One region of the Janthinobacterium sp. GMG2 genome, then DNA from elsewhere that is predicted to be linked to it. Evidence: predicted binding sites of a transcription regulator. Region 1 holds the regulator's gene; the other holds the start of a gene.
What was found. The regulator sigma-54, encoded in region 1, starts transcription at its own class of promoters, with help from an activator protein. The targets are predictions, from matches to a motif close to TGGCANGNAANCTGCTTT.
Positions count from the first base shown of each region.

Region 2: the regulator sigma-54 is predicted to act here: its motif matches at 3,606-3,623, upstream of SKZ59_RS16320 (beta-propeller fold lactonase family protein).

Region 1 is NZ_JAXAWA010000003.1:611,024-618,168, reverse strand. Features, by position in the region: gene queF (NADPH-dependent 7-cyano-7-deazaguanine reductase QueF) at 1-191, shown strand, start outside; gene SKZ59_RS14890 (PTS sugar transporter subunit IIA) at 525-1,007, shown strand; gene hprK (HPr(Ser) kinase/phosphatase) at 1,044-1,979, shown strand; gene rapZ (RNase adapter RapZ) at 2,463-3,326, shown strand; gene SKZ59_RS14875 (enoyl-CoA hydratase/isomerase family protein) at 3,327-4,412, opposite strand; gene hpf (ribosome hibernation-promoting factor, HPF/YfiA family) at 4,546-4,908, opposite strand; gene SKZ59_RS14865 (RNA polymerase factor sigma-54) at 4,978-6,456, opposite strand; gene lptB (LPS export ABC transporter ATP-binding protein) at 6,461-7,145, opposite strand, start outside.
Region 2 is NZ_JAXAWA010000004.1:98,472-105,616, forward strand. Features, by position in the region: gene proW (glycine betaine/L-proline ABC transporter permease ProW) at 1-962, shown strand, start outside; gene proX (glycine betaine/L-proline ABC transporter substrate-binding protein ProX) at 975-2,033, shown strand; gene SKZ59_RS16305 (GNAT family N-acetyltransferase) at 2,125-2,595, opposite strand; gene SKZ59_RS16310 (acyl-CoA-binding protein) at 2,642-2,896, opposite strand; gene SKZ59_RS16315 (FKBP-type peptidyl-prolyl cis-trans isomerase) at 3,096-3,452, opposite strand; gene SKZ59_RS16320 (beta-propeller fold lactonase family protein) at 3,650-4,621, shown strand; gene SKZ59_RS16325 (polysaccharide deacetylase family protein) at 4,636-5,475, shown strand; gene SKZ59_RS16330 (sterol desaturase family protein) at 5,472-6,512, shown strand; gene SKZ59_RS16335 (EI24 domain-containing protein) at 6,512-7,145, shown strand, end outside.

The sequences.
Region 1 (7,145 bases):
TCCGCGAGCACAATGAATTCCACGAGCAATGCGTGGAGCGCATCTTTGTCGATATCTTGCGTCAGTGCAAGCCGCAAAAACTGTCCGTGTATGCGCGCTATACGCGCCGCGGCGGCCTCGATATCAATCCATGGCGCAGCAATTTCAGCACGGGTACGATGCCGGGCAATCTGCGCAATGCGCGCCAGTAACACCGCGCAACACCGCAAAACCATGCCAACAGGAATGTTGGCTGTGTTTTAAAACAACGTTGCAGTAGTGCCGCAGAGCATGTCATAGACGCTGAAAAATCGGAAAATCGGCATTCGGCGGCGGAAAAACCGGCGCGCGCCGTGTTTTTAATCAAGAAATAGCCGATACACGCCGATGTTATTTTTTTGCTAAAATGATGGCCACGTGGGCTGTAGCGCCCACTGCGCCCGCAGCGGGCGTATACTGTTGAGAATTGGCGTTACAGGCCGCCGAAACAGGCCTATAATTCGGCTCGCAAGCCCTCTGCGCATTGCACCATTTCATTGAGTGTCATGACTAATCTTAGCAAAATACTATCCCTCGAAAACGTCCTGCTGGACCTGGAAGTCTCCAGTAAAAAGCGCGCCTTCGAGCAAGCCGGCCTGATCTTCGAAAACAATTACGGCATCGCCCGCTCTACCGTTTCGGACAATCTGTTTGCCCGCGAACGCCTGGGCTCGACTGGTCTGGGCCATGGCGTGGCCGTGCCGCATGGCAGAGTCAAGGGCAGTAAAACCTTGAAATCGCCGCTGGGCGCCTTCGTGCGCCTGGCCGAGCCGATTCCGTTCGAATCGCCCGATGGCAAGCCCGTCAATCTGCTGTTTTTCCTGCTGATTCCTGATCATGTCACTCAGCAACATCTGGAAATCCTGTCGGAAATCGCCGAAATGTTTTCCGACGATGCCTTCCGTACGGCGCTGGCCACGGATCCGGAACCGAAATCCGTGCATTCGCGCATCGTCAATTGGCAACCCAGTCTGCAAGCGGCGGGTTAAACTTCAGGTATTCCTCCACTCCTGAAGAAGACTGCCATGTTGCAAACGCCGCTGACGATACAACGCCTGTACGACGATAATCGTGAAAGTCTGCAACTGGGCTGGTTCGCCGGCTTCCCCGGCGGCGAGCGCCTGATCTCGGGCGACGTCTCGTCGGCCGCCGACCAGGTGGGCCACTTGAACCTGATCCATCCGGGCCGCATCCAGGTCTTCGGCCACCAGGAAATCAATTACTACCAGCGCCTGAAGGTCAATACGCGCACCCACGTGATCGGCGAGCTGATCGCCGGCGGTCCGCCCGCGCTGATCATCGCGCAAGGGCTGGAAACGCCGCCCGACATTCTCGCCATTTGCGACGAGCAAAACATTCCCCTGTTCTCCACCCCGCTGCCGGCCGCGCAAGTGATCGACTTCCTGCGCGTCTACCTGTCCAAAAAACTGGCGCAGCGCATCATCATGCATGGCGTGTTCATGGACGTGCTGGGCGTGGGCGTGCTGATCACCGGCGATTCGGGCCTGGGCAAGAGCGAGCTGGGGCTGGAACTGATTTCGCGCAGCCACGGCCTGGTGGCAGACGACGCCGTCGAATTCTCGCGCATCGCGCCGAACATGATCGAAGGGCGCTGCCCGCCCCTGCTGCAAAACCTGCTCGAAGTGCGGGGCCTGGGCTTACTCGACATCAAGGCCATCTTTGGCGAAACGGCCGTGCGCCGCAAGATGCGCTTGAAACTGATCGTGCATCTCGTGCGCCGCAACGCGCTGGAAGAAGAAGTCGAGCGCCTGCCTTTCCTGTTCCCGACGGAAGACGTGCTGGGCCTGCCCGTGCGCAAGGTCGTCATCCCCGTCGCCGCCGGCCGCAACATCGCCGTGCTGCTGGAAGCGGCCGTACGCAATACCATTTTGCAACTGCGCGGCATCGATACCTTGCAGGAGTTCATGGAGCGGCAACGACTCGCCATGAGTGGCGATTAATGTTGCCAAGGAGTTCGCCCTTGCAAGGGCGAACCGTTACGCAGGCACGCAGCAGTGCTGCGTGAATTCCCTGCGGCACCAACGACTCGCCATGAGTGGCGATTAATGTTGCCAAGGAGTTCGCCCTTGCAAGGGCGAACCGTTACGCAGGCACGCAGCAGTGCTGCGTGAATTCCCTGCTGCACCAACGACTCGCCATGAGTGGCGATTAATGTTGCCAAGGAGTTCGCCCTTGCAAGGGCGAACCGTTACACAGCCACGCAGCAGTGCTGCGTGAATTCCCTGCTGCACCAACGACTCGCAATGAGCGGGGATTAGCAATGTAGGTCGGATTAGCGGGGCCGCCGAGGCGGGGCAAGGCCCCGCGTAATCCGACAACATGGTTGACGTGTGCAGCAAAGAAATACCACAGTCCAAATTGCAATAATTTGTAAAGATAATTGCCTTGGAGCAGAGTGCCGATCTTTATTGTATGATCGGGCTATGCATATCGTCCTTATCACCGGAATATCCGGCTCCGGTAAATCCGTCGCGCTCAATGTGCTGGAAGATACCGGCTATTATTGTGTCGACAACCTGCCACCGGCCTTGCTGCCCAGCCTGGTGCAAACCCTGCTCGACGAAGGTACACCGCAACTGGCCGTCGCCGTCGATGCGCGCAGCGCCGAGTCGCTCGTCAGCCTGCCGCACAATGTGGCGCTGCTGCGCGACCAGGGGCACGACGTCAAGGTCATGTTTTTGACGGCCACCACGCATTCGCTGGTGGCGCGCTTCTCGGAAACGCGGCGCAGCCATCCGCTGTCGCACGAATTGCGTCCGAATCAGAATCCGGCCAGCCGCCGCACCCTGATCGAGTGCATCTCGGAAGAGCGCGAACGCCTGTCGGCCATCGAACAGCTGGGCCACGTGATCGACACGTCCGAACTGAGCGCCAACAAATTGCGTGCCTGGATCAAGGATATGATCGCTTCCGAACGCGCACCGCTGACCCTGTTCTTCGAATCGTTCGCCTTCAAGCTGGGCGTGCCGCTGGACGCCGATTTCGTCTTCGACGTGCGGGCCTTGCCTAACCCGTATTACGACCTGGCGCTGCGCCCACTCGATGGCCGCGACGCGCCCGTGATCGCCTTCCTCGACGCGCAGCCGAGCGCGCTGGAACTGCTGGCCGACATCCGCGCCTTCATCGAGAAATGGCTGCCGTCATTCAAGTCCGACAACCGTAGCTACCTGACGGTGGCCCTCGGTTGCACGGGCGGCCAGCACCGCTCCGTGTACATGGCGGAACGGCTGGCGCAATACTTCGGCCCCAACGAGCGCGTCGTACTGCGCCACCGCGAACGCTCCTAGTTAATTCAGGTGGCGCAGCGGATGCGCTGACGCCGGCCAGACCGGTGCGAAAAAGCGCGCCACCATGGCAGCGTCGACCTCGTCCAGGCTGGCAGGATTCCAGCGCGGCGCATTGTCCTTGTCGACCACCAGCGCGCGCACGCCTTCGAGCACTTCGCCATGCTCGAAATTGTGGCGCACCACCGTGCGCTCCAGACGCAGACAATCGGCCACGCCCAAGTGAGCCCCGCGCTGCAGCAATTCCAGAGTTACCGACATCATCAAAGGCGAGCGCAGGCGCATGGCCGCCAGCGCCTTGCTGGCGAACGCGCTGTCGTCCTGCGCCAGCGAGGCCATGATGGCCGCCACGGAACCCGCGCCGAAGTGACGGTCCAGCGCCGCGCGCGCCGCCGCCAGCGAGGAGATACCCGCCTCGGCCTGGAACGGCGCCGCCAGCGCCTTGATGGCCACCGGCAAGGCCTCGCCCGGCGTTGACTCGAACAGGGCCAGCAGCGCCCCCATCTGCGCCTCGGGCAGGTAGACATCGGCCAGGTCCGTGTACAGGGCGTCGGCCGCGCTGATCGTCAAGCCCGTCAAGCCCAGGTACAGGCCCAGCTGGCCGGCCAGGCGGGACAGGAAATAGCTGCCGCCCACATCGGGGAACAAGCCAATATTGACTTCCGGCATGGCCATGCGCGTGCGGCCCGTGACGATGCGCAGGCGGTTGCCGGGCCCGGCTTGCGCCACGCCCATGCCGCCGCCCATCACCACGCCATCCATCACGGCGATATACGGTTTCGGATAGAAATGGATCACATGATTTAACGCGTATTCTTCCGTAAAGAAATCTTCCAGCAAGGCGCTGCCGCCTTGCGGTGTGGCCAGGCCCGCATCGTAGAAGAAACGGATGTCGCCGCCGGCGCACAGTGCTTTCTCGCTGCTCGATCGGATCACGACGGCGTCCACCTGCGGATCGTCGCGCCAGGCCAGCAGGGCCGCGCTCAGGGCGCGCACCATCTCCAGCGACAGGGAATTCAAGGCTTTCGGACGGTCGAGCACGATATGGCCCGTGCGGTTGCGGATGGAAGTCTGGACGAAGTCGCTCATGGCAGGCGTGAAAAAAGTAAAAGTACAAACATTCTAGCGCCTGCGCGGGGAACATTGTGTTCAAAAGGTAGGGGCGCAAAAAAGGGCGCAATGTGCGCCCTTAGTTGATCACAACTGCTGGAAGCGGGTGGCCTTAAACGGCGACGACGGCGTCTTCCTCGGAGTTGTCTGGCAGATGCTTGATCGCCTCTTTACCGTGCCCTTGCACTTTGGTTTTGTATTTCATCACTTGCCTATCGAGCTTGTCGATCAGGGCATCGATCGCGGCATACAGGTCTTGTGCCAGGCTTTCCACATAGACGGTTTTGCCACTTAAACGCAGGTTGACTTCGGCCTTTTGACGTTTTTCTTTCTCTTTGAGGTTATCCACGGTCAGAATCACGGCGATATCGATAACTTGATCGAAATGACGTTTCACGCGTTCCAGCTTCGTTTGTACGTATTCACGGATGGCTGGTGTCACTTCGAGATGATGTCCGCTGATGGTGAGATTCATACACACTCCTAAAGATGATCGGGTTCGTGCGGTCCATCCTATCCGGCCCGCAGAGGAACCGAAAAAAACTTACAAACACTTACGCAGGCTCACTGGCGGAATTTTCAACGCTTCCCGGTATTTGGCAACAGTACGTCGCGCAATCACCATGCCTTGTTCCCCCAGCATGTCCGCAATCTTACTGTCGGATAAAGGATTTTTAGGGTCTTCTGCTCCTGTCAGTTGCACGATCAATGCCCGTATCGCCGTCGATGACGCTTCGCCCCCCGCTTCGGTGGCGACGTGGCTACCAAAGAAATATTTCAACTCGAACATGCCGTGCGGGGTCAGCATGTACTTTTGAGTTGTTACCCGCGAGATAGTACTCTCGTGTAAACCCAGTGTATCAGCTATTTCACGGAGCACAAGGGGGCGCATGGCAACGGCCCCGTGCGAGAAAAAGTTCTTTTGTCTTTCTACTATTGCCTGTGCCACGCGCAGGATCGTGTCGAAACGCTGGCGCATATTCTTGATCAGCCACTTGGCTTCCTGCAACTGTGCGCCCATGGCGCCCTCGCCCTTGCCCTGCTTGAGCAGGTTGGCGTACATGGCGTTGACGCGCAGGCGCGGCATGACGTCATTGTTCAGGGTCACTTGCCAGCCATTGCGCGCGCGCTTGACGACGACGTCGGGCACCACGTAATCGGACACGTCCGAGGCGAACACGGCGCCCGGATGCGGATTGCACTGGCGAATCACCGTCTGTGCTTCGCGCAAGTCTTCATCGTCGCAATCGAGGGCTTTTTTCAGCTTGTTGAAATCGCGCTGGGCAAACCAGGCCAGGTGCTTTTCCACGATGACGAGCGCCATGCGCCGCGTCACCATGGCGATGTGCGGCAAGCGCTTGATCTGCAGCGCCAGGCATTCGGACGCATTGCGCGCGCCCACGCCGGGCGGATCGAAACTTTGCAGCAGCGACAAGGCCGTACGCATCTCGTCGGCGTCGATTTCCAGCTCTTCCGGCAGGCGCGCCAGGATGTCGTCGAGCGACTCTTCCAGGTAGCCATTGTCGTCGAGCGCGTCGATGATCAGCTCGACCAGCGCGCGGTCGCGCAATTCAAGCACCGTCACGCGCATCTGCTCCATCAGGTGTTCGCGCAGGGTGCAGTGATGGGCCTCGAGTTGCGGGCGGGAATCTTCGTCGTCGGGCGCCTTGCCCCGGCTCGCCTCGCTCCAGTCGCTGTCGCCGCCATCCGCCGCGGCCGGACCCTCGCCCGCCTCGCCGTCAAAGGTTTCCGCTTCGGCTGGCGCCGCGGGCGCCTCCTGGCCTGGCGGCTGGGGCGGCGCTTCGGCCGGCGCCGCCGTGGAACTCAAGGCCCCGTCCGACAGCAGGCGCAGCGAACGGTCGAGCGGATCGTCGAGGCGCTCGAGCAGGGGATTGTCCGTCAGCAGTTGCTCGAGTTCCTGGTGCAATTCCAGGGTCGACAATTGCAACAGGCGTATCGATTGCTGCAACTGCGGCGTCAGTGCCAGGTGCTGCGAAGTGCGCAGCTGCAATGATTGTTTCATTGGCTTACATGCGGAAGTGTTCGCCCAGATAGACCCGGCGTACCGACTCGTTCGCGATGATGTCGTCGGGGCGTCCCGACGCCAGTACCGAGCCCTGGTTGATGATGTAGGCACGGTCGCAAATACCCAGCGTCTCGCGCACATTATGATCGGTGATCAGCACGCCGATATTGCGCTCCTTCAAGAAGCGCACGATGCGCTGGATCTCGATCACGGCGATCGGATCGACGCCGGCGAACGGTTCATCGAGCAGCACGAAACGGGGATCCGTGGCCAGCGCGCGGGCGATTTCCACGCGGCGGCGCTCGCCGCCCGACAGGGACAGGGCCTGGTTCTCGCGCAGCTTTTCAATCTGCAAATCGGCCAGCAGCTTATCCAGGCGCTCCTCGATCTCGGCCTTCTTCAAAGGACGGCCTTCGACGGTCTGGATTTCCAGCACGGCGCGGATATTGTCTTCCACCGTCAGCTTGCGGAAGACGGACGCTTCCTGCGGCAGATAGGACAGGCCCATCTGCGCGCGGCGGTGGATCGGCAGGCTGGAAATGTCCACGCCGCTGATGTCGATGCTGCCGCCGTCCGACGGCACCAGGCCGACGATCATGTAGAACGAGGTGGTCTTGCCGGCGCCGTTCGGGCCCAGCAAACCCACCACTTCGCCGCATTCGACTTGCAGCGAGACATCATGCACG
Region 2 (7,145 bases), on a different contig from region 1:
CCGGTTTTCACCTGACGCAGATTTTCGACGGCTCGCTGCCGCTGGAAAGCTGGATCAACCAGGGCCTGGGCTGGGTCGTCGCGCATTTCCGCCCATTCTTCCAGGCCGTGCGCGCGCCGATCGACAGCGTGCTGTCCGGCGTGGAAGGCGTGCTCCTGGCGGCCCCGTCGCTGACGGTCATCGCCATCATCGGCTTGCTGGCTTGGCAATTTACCAGCCGCACCTTGGCCATCGGCACCGTGCTGGCGCTGCTGGTCGTATCGATGCTGGGCATCTGGCCGGAAGCCATGACGACCTTGTCGCTGGTGCTCACCTCCTTGGCCTTCTGCCTGGCCATCGGTTTGCCGCTCGGTATTTTCCTGGCCAGCAGCGACCGCGCACAGAATATCCTGCGCCCTTTGCTCGATGCCATGCAGACGACGCCCGCCTTCGTCTACCTGGTGCCGGTGGTGATGCTGTTTGGTATCGGTAATGCGCCAGGCGTGATCGTGACGATCATCTTTGCCCTGCCGCCGCTCGTGCGTCTGACCAACCTCGGCATCCGGCAGGTGCGTCCCGACCTGATCGAAGCGGCCCGCGCCTATGGCGCCTCGCCGTGGCAGTTGCTGACCCGCGTGCAATTCCCGCTGGCCATGCCGTCCATCATGGCGGGTATCAACCAGTCGCTGATGCTGTCGCTGTCGATGGTCGTGATCGCCTCGATGATCGCCGTCGGTGGCCTGGGCCAGATGGTATTGCGCGGCATCGGCCGCCTGGACATGGGACTGGCAACCGTCGGTGGCCTCGGTATCGTGCTGCTGGCCATCACCCTGGACCGCTTGACGCAAGCGATGGGCCAGCCACGCCGTGGCGTGCGCCACTGGTACCAGACGGGTCCTGCCGGTTTCGTGCTGCGCCTGGTGCGCGGCAACATGGAGAAAAATAATGTTGCACAGCAAGCTACGCTGGCCAACGCACAATAAGAAAGGATTTACATGCATCAAATCGCACATTTCAAAGAGACGCAAAAATCGCAACGCAAGTTCCAGCTGTTTTCCGCCCTGGCGATCGCCGCCATGGCCCTGACCACGAGCCTGGCCATGGCGCAGACGCCGGCCGCGCACGCCGATGCGCTGCCCGGCAAGGGCATCAAGGTGCAGGCGCTGCAAAGCTCGATCGCGGAAGAAACCTTCCAGACCATGCTGGTCGACAAAGCCTTGGAAAAGCTCGGCTACGAAGTACAGCCGATCAAGGAAGTGGAGTATCCGACCGCGCATATCGCCATTGCCAACGGCGACGCCACCTTCATGGCCGTGCACTGGGACCCGATGCACAAGGATTTCTATAACAATGCGGGCGGCGACGCCAAGCTGTTGCGCACTGGCCAATACGCCGGTCCTGCCGCGCAAGGTTATCTGATCGACAAGGCGACGGCCGAAAAGTACAACATCACGAATATCGACCAGTTGCGCGACCCGAACCTGGCCAAGCTGTTCGATCACGACGGCGATGGCAAGGCCGACTTGACTGGCTGCAATCCCGGCTGGGGCTGCGAAGCGCTGATCGAGAACCACATGGATGCGTATAAATTGCGCGAAACGGTGACGCACGTGCAGGGCAGCTATGCGGCCCTGATCGCCGACACCATGGGGCGCTACAAGCGTGGCGAGCCGATTTTGTACTACACGTGGACGCCGTACTGGGTCAGCGGCGTGCTGGTGCCGGGCAAGGACGTGGTCTGGCTGAAAGTGCCATTCTCGGCCAATCCGGAGAAAGTAAACACGCGTCTGGACAATGGCAGCGACTACGGCTTTGCCGTCAACACGGCGCGCATTGTGTCGAACAAGGCCTGGGCCGAGAAAAACCCGGCCGCAGCCAAGCTGTTCGAAGTGATGCAACTGCCCGTGGCCGACATCAATGCGCAGAACGAGCGCATGCGCCGTGGCGAAAACACGCAAGCCGATATCGCGCGCCATACGGCTGGCTGGATCAAGTTCCACCAGCAAAAGTTTGACGGCTGGATCGCGCAAGCGCTGGCAGCGGCGAAAAAGTAAGTTCTAGCGCCGTTTCAACATGAAAAAGTGGCTACCGATTTGGTAGCCACTTTTGCGTTAACGGCCTGTTTTGGTGGTTTTTGGTGAGTTTTTAGCCGTTTTCGGCCAGTTTCAGGTGCAAAATGGGGAAAGGCTTGCCGAACGGGTCGCGTTTGGAGCGGCTTTCCCCGATAAAGCCCAGGTGGAGGTAAAAGCCATGCGCTTGCATGTTGTGTTCGTTGACATCGACGGCCGTGGCGCCCAGGGCCGCGATGGCGTGCCGCACGAGCGCGCGGCCGGCGCCGCTGCCGCGCTGGTCGGGATGTACGAACAGCATCTCGATCTTGGTGTGCTCGACGCACAGGAAGGCATAGGCGACGCCGTCATCGGCGCGCAGCACGTGCAGCAGGCGTTCGGCCGTCACTCTGGCCAGCTCTTCGCGGACGAAGGGTATCAGGAAGGCGATATCGCTATCGGTGAGGAAATCGTGGGTGGCGCGTACGGACAGGTGCCAGACATCGAACAAGCGGGGCAGGTCGGCGGCATGGGCCAGGGAAACCAGGGAATTCGGTGATGGTGTCATGCAGAAATTATACTGCCCCGGCTGGCGCCGGGGCAGGGAGGGACGATCAGTCCTTCAAGTCTTCGATCAGGTCGATGTATTGTTGCTGCGCATCTTCTTTCGAGGTGCCGGCCAGGGCCGCCCAGGCGTCGAACTTGGCGCGGTTGACGAAGTCGGTCATGCCAGGACGCTCGCCCGTGGCGTCGCCGCTCGAGGCTTGCTTGAACAAGGCGTAGATTTTCAACAAGGTCATATTGTCCGGACGTTCGGACAGGGTCTTGGAATCGAGCTGCGCTTGTTCGAATTGCTCTTGTAAACTCATGATGGCTCCTGTGTGCTGATGGAATCGCTGGAAAAGTGCGGCAGGCCCGGCGGAGTGGCCACCGTGCGTGCTGCAGTGCCTGACATCATAGTGAAAAAAGCGCGCCGTGCATTAGAGGACACCCTCAAAACAAAAACGCCGCCGCTGAGTGAACAGGGGCGGCGTCTGGCACGGTCCTTGGAACGCAGCCTTCAGCTTCTTATACGCCCAGCAGTTCGACGTCGAAAATCAGGGTGGCGTTCGGTGGAATCACGCCGCCGGCGCCGCGTGCGCCATAGCCCAGTGCCGCAGGGATGATCAGCTGGCGCTTGCCGCCCACTTTCATGCCTTGCACGCCTTCGTCCCAACCCTGGATGACGCGGCCTGCGCCCAGCGGGAATTCGAATGGATCGTTGCGGTCCTTGCTCGAGTCAAATTTCGAACCGGCGCTGCCGTCGTCGTTTTGCAGCCAGCCCGTGTAATGCACGACAACATTGTTGCCGGCTTGCGCTTCAGCGCCTTCGCCAACGACGGTATCGATGTATTGCAGGCCGGAAGCGGTAGTGGTGGTGGTCATGATAATCCTTGTGTAGGCGATGAAAGCTTCAGATTGTAGAGCAATGAGTTGCAAAGCGCCATTCCAGGCCCGGCGCAAGCGAAAACCGGAAATTACGCCGATGTGTGGCTGCCGGTTGTATTTAAGGGGGGATTTCACACAATAAATACAGTGTTCCACGTAAAATGCATGTTTTGTATTTAACAGTGATTTCTTCCATGTTCCGCAGTCTACGCCGCCTTGTTTTTTCCTCGCTGTGCCTGGTTTCCGCAATATCGACGGCGCAAGCCGAAGTGGTGGTGGTGCTCAATTCCCGTGATGCTACGGTGCAACTGCTGGACCAGAAAACCTATGCTCCCCTGTCTACCTTTGCCGTCGGCAAGGAACCGCACCATCTGATGGAGACGCCGGACGGCAAGTCGCTGATCGTCGCCAGTTCCGTCGGCAACGAGCTGATTTTCCTCGATCCTGTCTCGGGCCAGATCCAGCGCCGCATCAGCAACATCCTCGATCCTTACCAAATCGGCTTTTCGCCAGACCAGAAATGGTTCATTTCGAATTCGCTGCGCCTGGACCGCATCGACCTGTACCGCTACGACGGCAAGAACCTGACCCTGGCCAAGCGCATCCCGCTGCCGAAACTGCCCAGCCACATGGCGTTCACGGCCGACAGCACCATGGCCTTCATCACGCAGCAGGGCAGCAACCAGGTCAGCGCCATCGACCTGGCCACGCAAACCGTCAAATGGACCATGCCTGTCGGCCCCGCGCCAGCTGGCATCACGATGACGCCCGATGGCAAGCATTTGCTCGTCGGCATCATGGGCAGCGATTACGTGGAAGTGATCGACTGGCGCACGCAAAAGACCGTCAAGCGCATCAAGGCGGGCGCCGGCACGCATAATTTCCGCGCGCTCGGTGACAACCGCATGACGTTCGTCTCGAACCGCGTCTCGAACACCATCAACATCATTGACCAGCAAACCCTGGAAAACGTGGGCACCATCAATGTGCCGGGCGGCCCGGACTGCATGGAAATCACGCCCGATGGCAAGACCATGTGGGTGACCCTGCGCTGGATCAAGAAAGTGGCCGTGATCGACCTGACCACGCGCAAGGTCATCAAGACCATACCGGTAGGCCGCTCGCCCCATGGCGTGTATTTCGCCACCCACTCGCCGCGCATGTGATGGTGGGTGTGATGATGAAACACCTGATTCCTGCGGGCCGCGTGTCCGCCATGCTGCTGTGCGCCAGCGCCATGCTGTCCCCTGCGTATGCCGCCACACCGGCACCTGCAGCACCGGTCCCAGCCGCATCTTCAGCGCCGGCCGCCTGCAAGGGCACGATCTATATGACGTTCGACACAGGCAGCCAGTCGCAAGCGCAACTGATCGCCGACGTGCTGAATCAGCGCCATGTGAAGGCAACCTTCTTCCTGGCCAATGAAAAGACCACGCGCGGCGACTATTCGCTCGATGCCTCGTGGGCGCCGTACTGGAAAGCCCGGGTCGCCGAAGGCCATGCATTCGGCACGCATACGTTTGACCACGTGTACTGGAAGAAGGATCTGGCCAACGGCTTGATCCAGGTCAAGCCCCAGTTCGGCAAGGACGGCGGCAAACTGGCGTCGTTTAGCGATAAGCAGTTCTGCGAGGAATTGCGCCGTGTCGATACGCGCTTCCAGGAACTGACCGGCCACAAGCTCGACCCATTCTGGCGCGCGCCGGGCGGCTACACGTCGCCGCGCACCCTGGCGGCCGGCAGCGCCTGCGGCTACCAGCACGCGGGCTGGGCGCCGGCGGGGTATTCCGGCGATGAGCTGCCCAGCGACAAGTATCCGAACGCCATGCTGCTGAAAAAAGCGCTGGCGAACTTGCGCAGCGGCGACATTTTCATTTCGCACATGGGCATCTGGTCGCGCAAGGATGCGTGGGCACCGGCCAACCTCGATGCTTTGATTTCCGGCCTGCAAGACAAGGGTTTCTGCTTTGCCACCCTGCGCGAGCATCCTGCCTATGCGCAGAAGAAGGGCCAGCCATGATGGCCGCCGACATCCTCGGCTTCGTCACGCCCGTCATCGATGCGGTGGTCGACGCCTTTGGCGTGGCGCAAGGCTGGCTGTTCCAGACGGTGGTCAATCCCCTCGTCTATCACCTGGGCTTTGGCGAATTCACGGAAGAAGCGTTCGAAGGCACGGAGTGGCTGCTGATCGGCCTGTGCGAACTGGTGCTGCTGTTTCTCGTGCTGCGCCCGCTCGAAGCCCTGATTCCCGCGCAAAAGATCACCGACCCGCGCGCCCGCTGGAACGATTTCATCTACACCGTGCTGCACCGGATCGGCCTGTTTTCTGTCGTCGTCTTCTTCACGCTCGATCCGCTGATGGATGCGCTGGCGGGCGCCTTGCGTTTCGATGATATTCATCCATTCAACCTGGAATCGCTGTTGCCCGGCATCAGTCCCTTGCTCAGTTTTATCATTTATTTTGTGATACTGGACTTCGTCGACTATTGCTATCACCGGGCTTCGCACCATTTCGGCTGGTGGTGGGGCTTGCACAGCCTGCATCACAGCCAGCAAAACATGAACTTGTGGAGCGATGACCGCAACCACCTGCTCGATGACTTTCTGCGCGACGTGGTGATGGCGCTGGTGGCGCTCGGTATCGGCGTGCCGCCGGGCCAGTACGTGCTGCTGGTGTCGGTTTCCCGCATTCTGCAAAGCTTGCAGCATGCGAATGTGAGGATACACTTCGGCCGCATCGGCGAGCGGCTGTTGATCTCGCCCCGTTTCCACCGTACACACCATGCGATCGGCGTGGGACACGAGTCGAAAGGCAAGGGCAGCATGGGCGGTTGCAACTTCGGTGTGGTCTTGCCGATTTGGGATATGCTGCTGGGCACCGCGAATTTCTCGGCCGGCTATGCGCGCACGGGCGTGCGCGACCAGCTGGCCCGCATCGACAGCAAGGGCATGGGCCGGCCGGGACGCGACTATGGCCGCGGCTTCTGGCAGCAGCAATGGCTGGGCCTGCGCCGCATGGTGGAATTTGCAAGAATTAAACGAAAAGGACGCCGTTGATGCGTAATGTGTTGAATTCGTATGGCCGCGCCTTGCTGTCGCAATTGCACGGCAGGATATTGCTGCTGAGCGTGGCGCCGTTCATCCTCTCGCTGGTGCTGTGGGGAGGACTGCTGTATGTGGGCTTGCAGCCGCTGATCGACAGCCTGCATGCGCAGTTCACGCAGTACGACTTCTTCCGCACCAGCGGTCAGGTGCTGTCCACCTTTGGCTTGGATAAGCTGAAAACCGTGATCGTGCCGCTGATCGCCATGTTCATGCTGCTGCCGCTGATGATCTTGACGGCGCTGATCTTCATGGGCCTGTTCGCCATGCCGGCCATCGGCCGCCACGTGGGCGGGCGGCACTATCCGCAACTGGACAAGAAGCATGGCGGCAGCCTGCTCGGCAGCGTCGCCACTTCGCTGGCCACGTTCTTGCTGTTCATCATCGCCTGGGTCATCATGCTGCCCCTGTACGCGTTTCCGCCCGCCGCCCTGGTGGGGCAAGCCGTGCTGTGGGGCTGGCTGACCTACCGCGTGATGGCGTATGACGCCATGGCCGATTACGCCAGCGCGGAAGAGCGCCACGCCATCATGCGCGAGCAGCGCTGGCCCTTGCTGGCCATCGGCATGGTGTCGGGCGTGGCCGGCG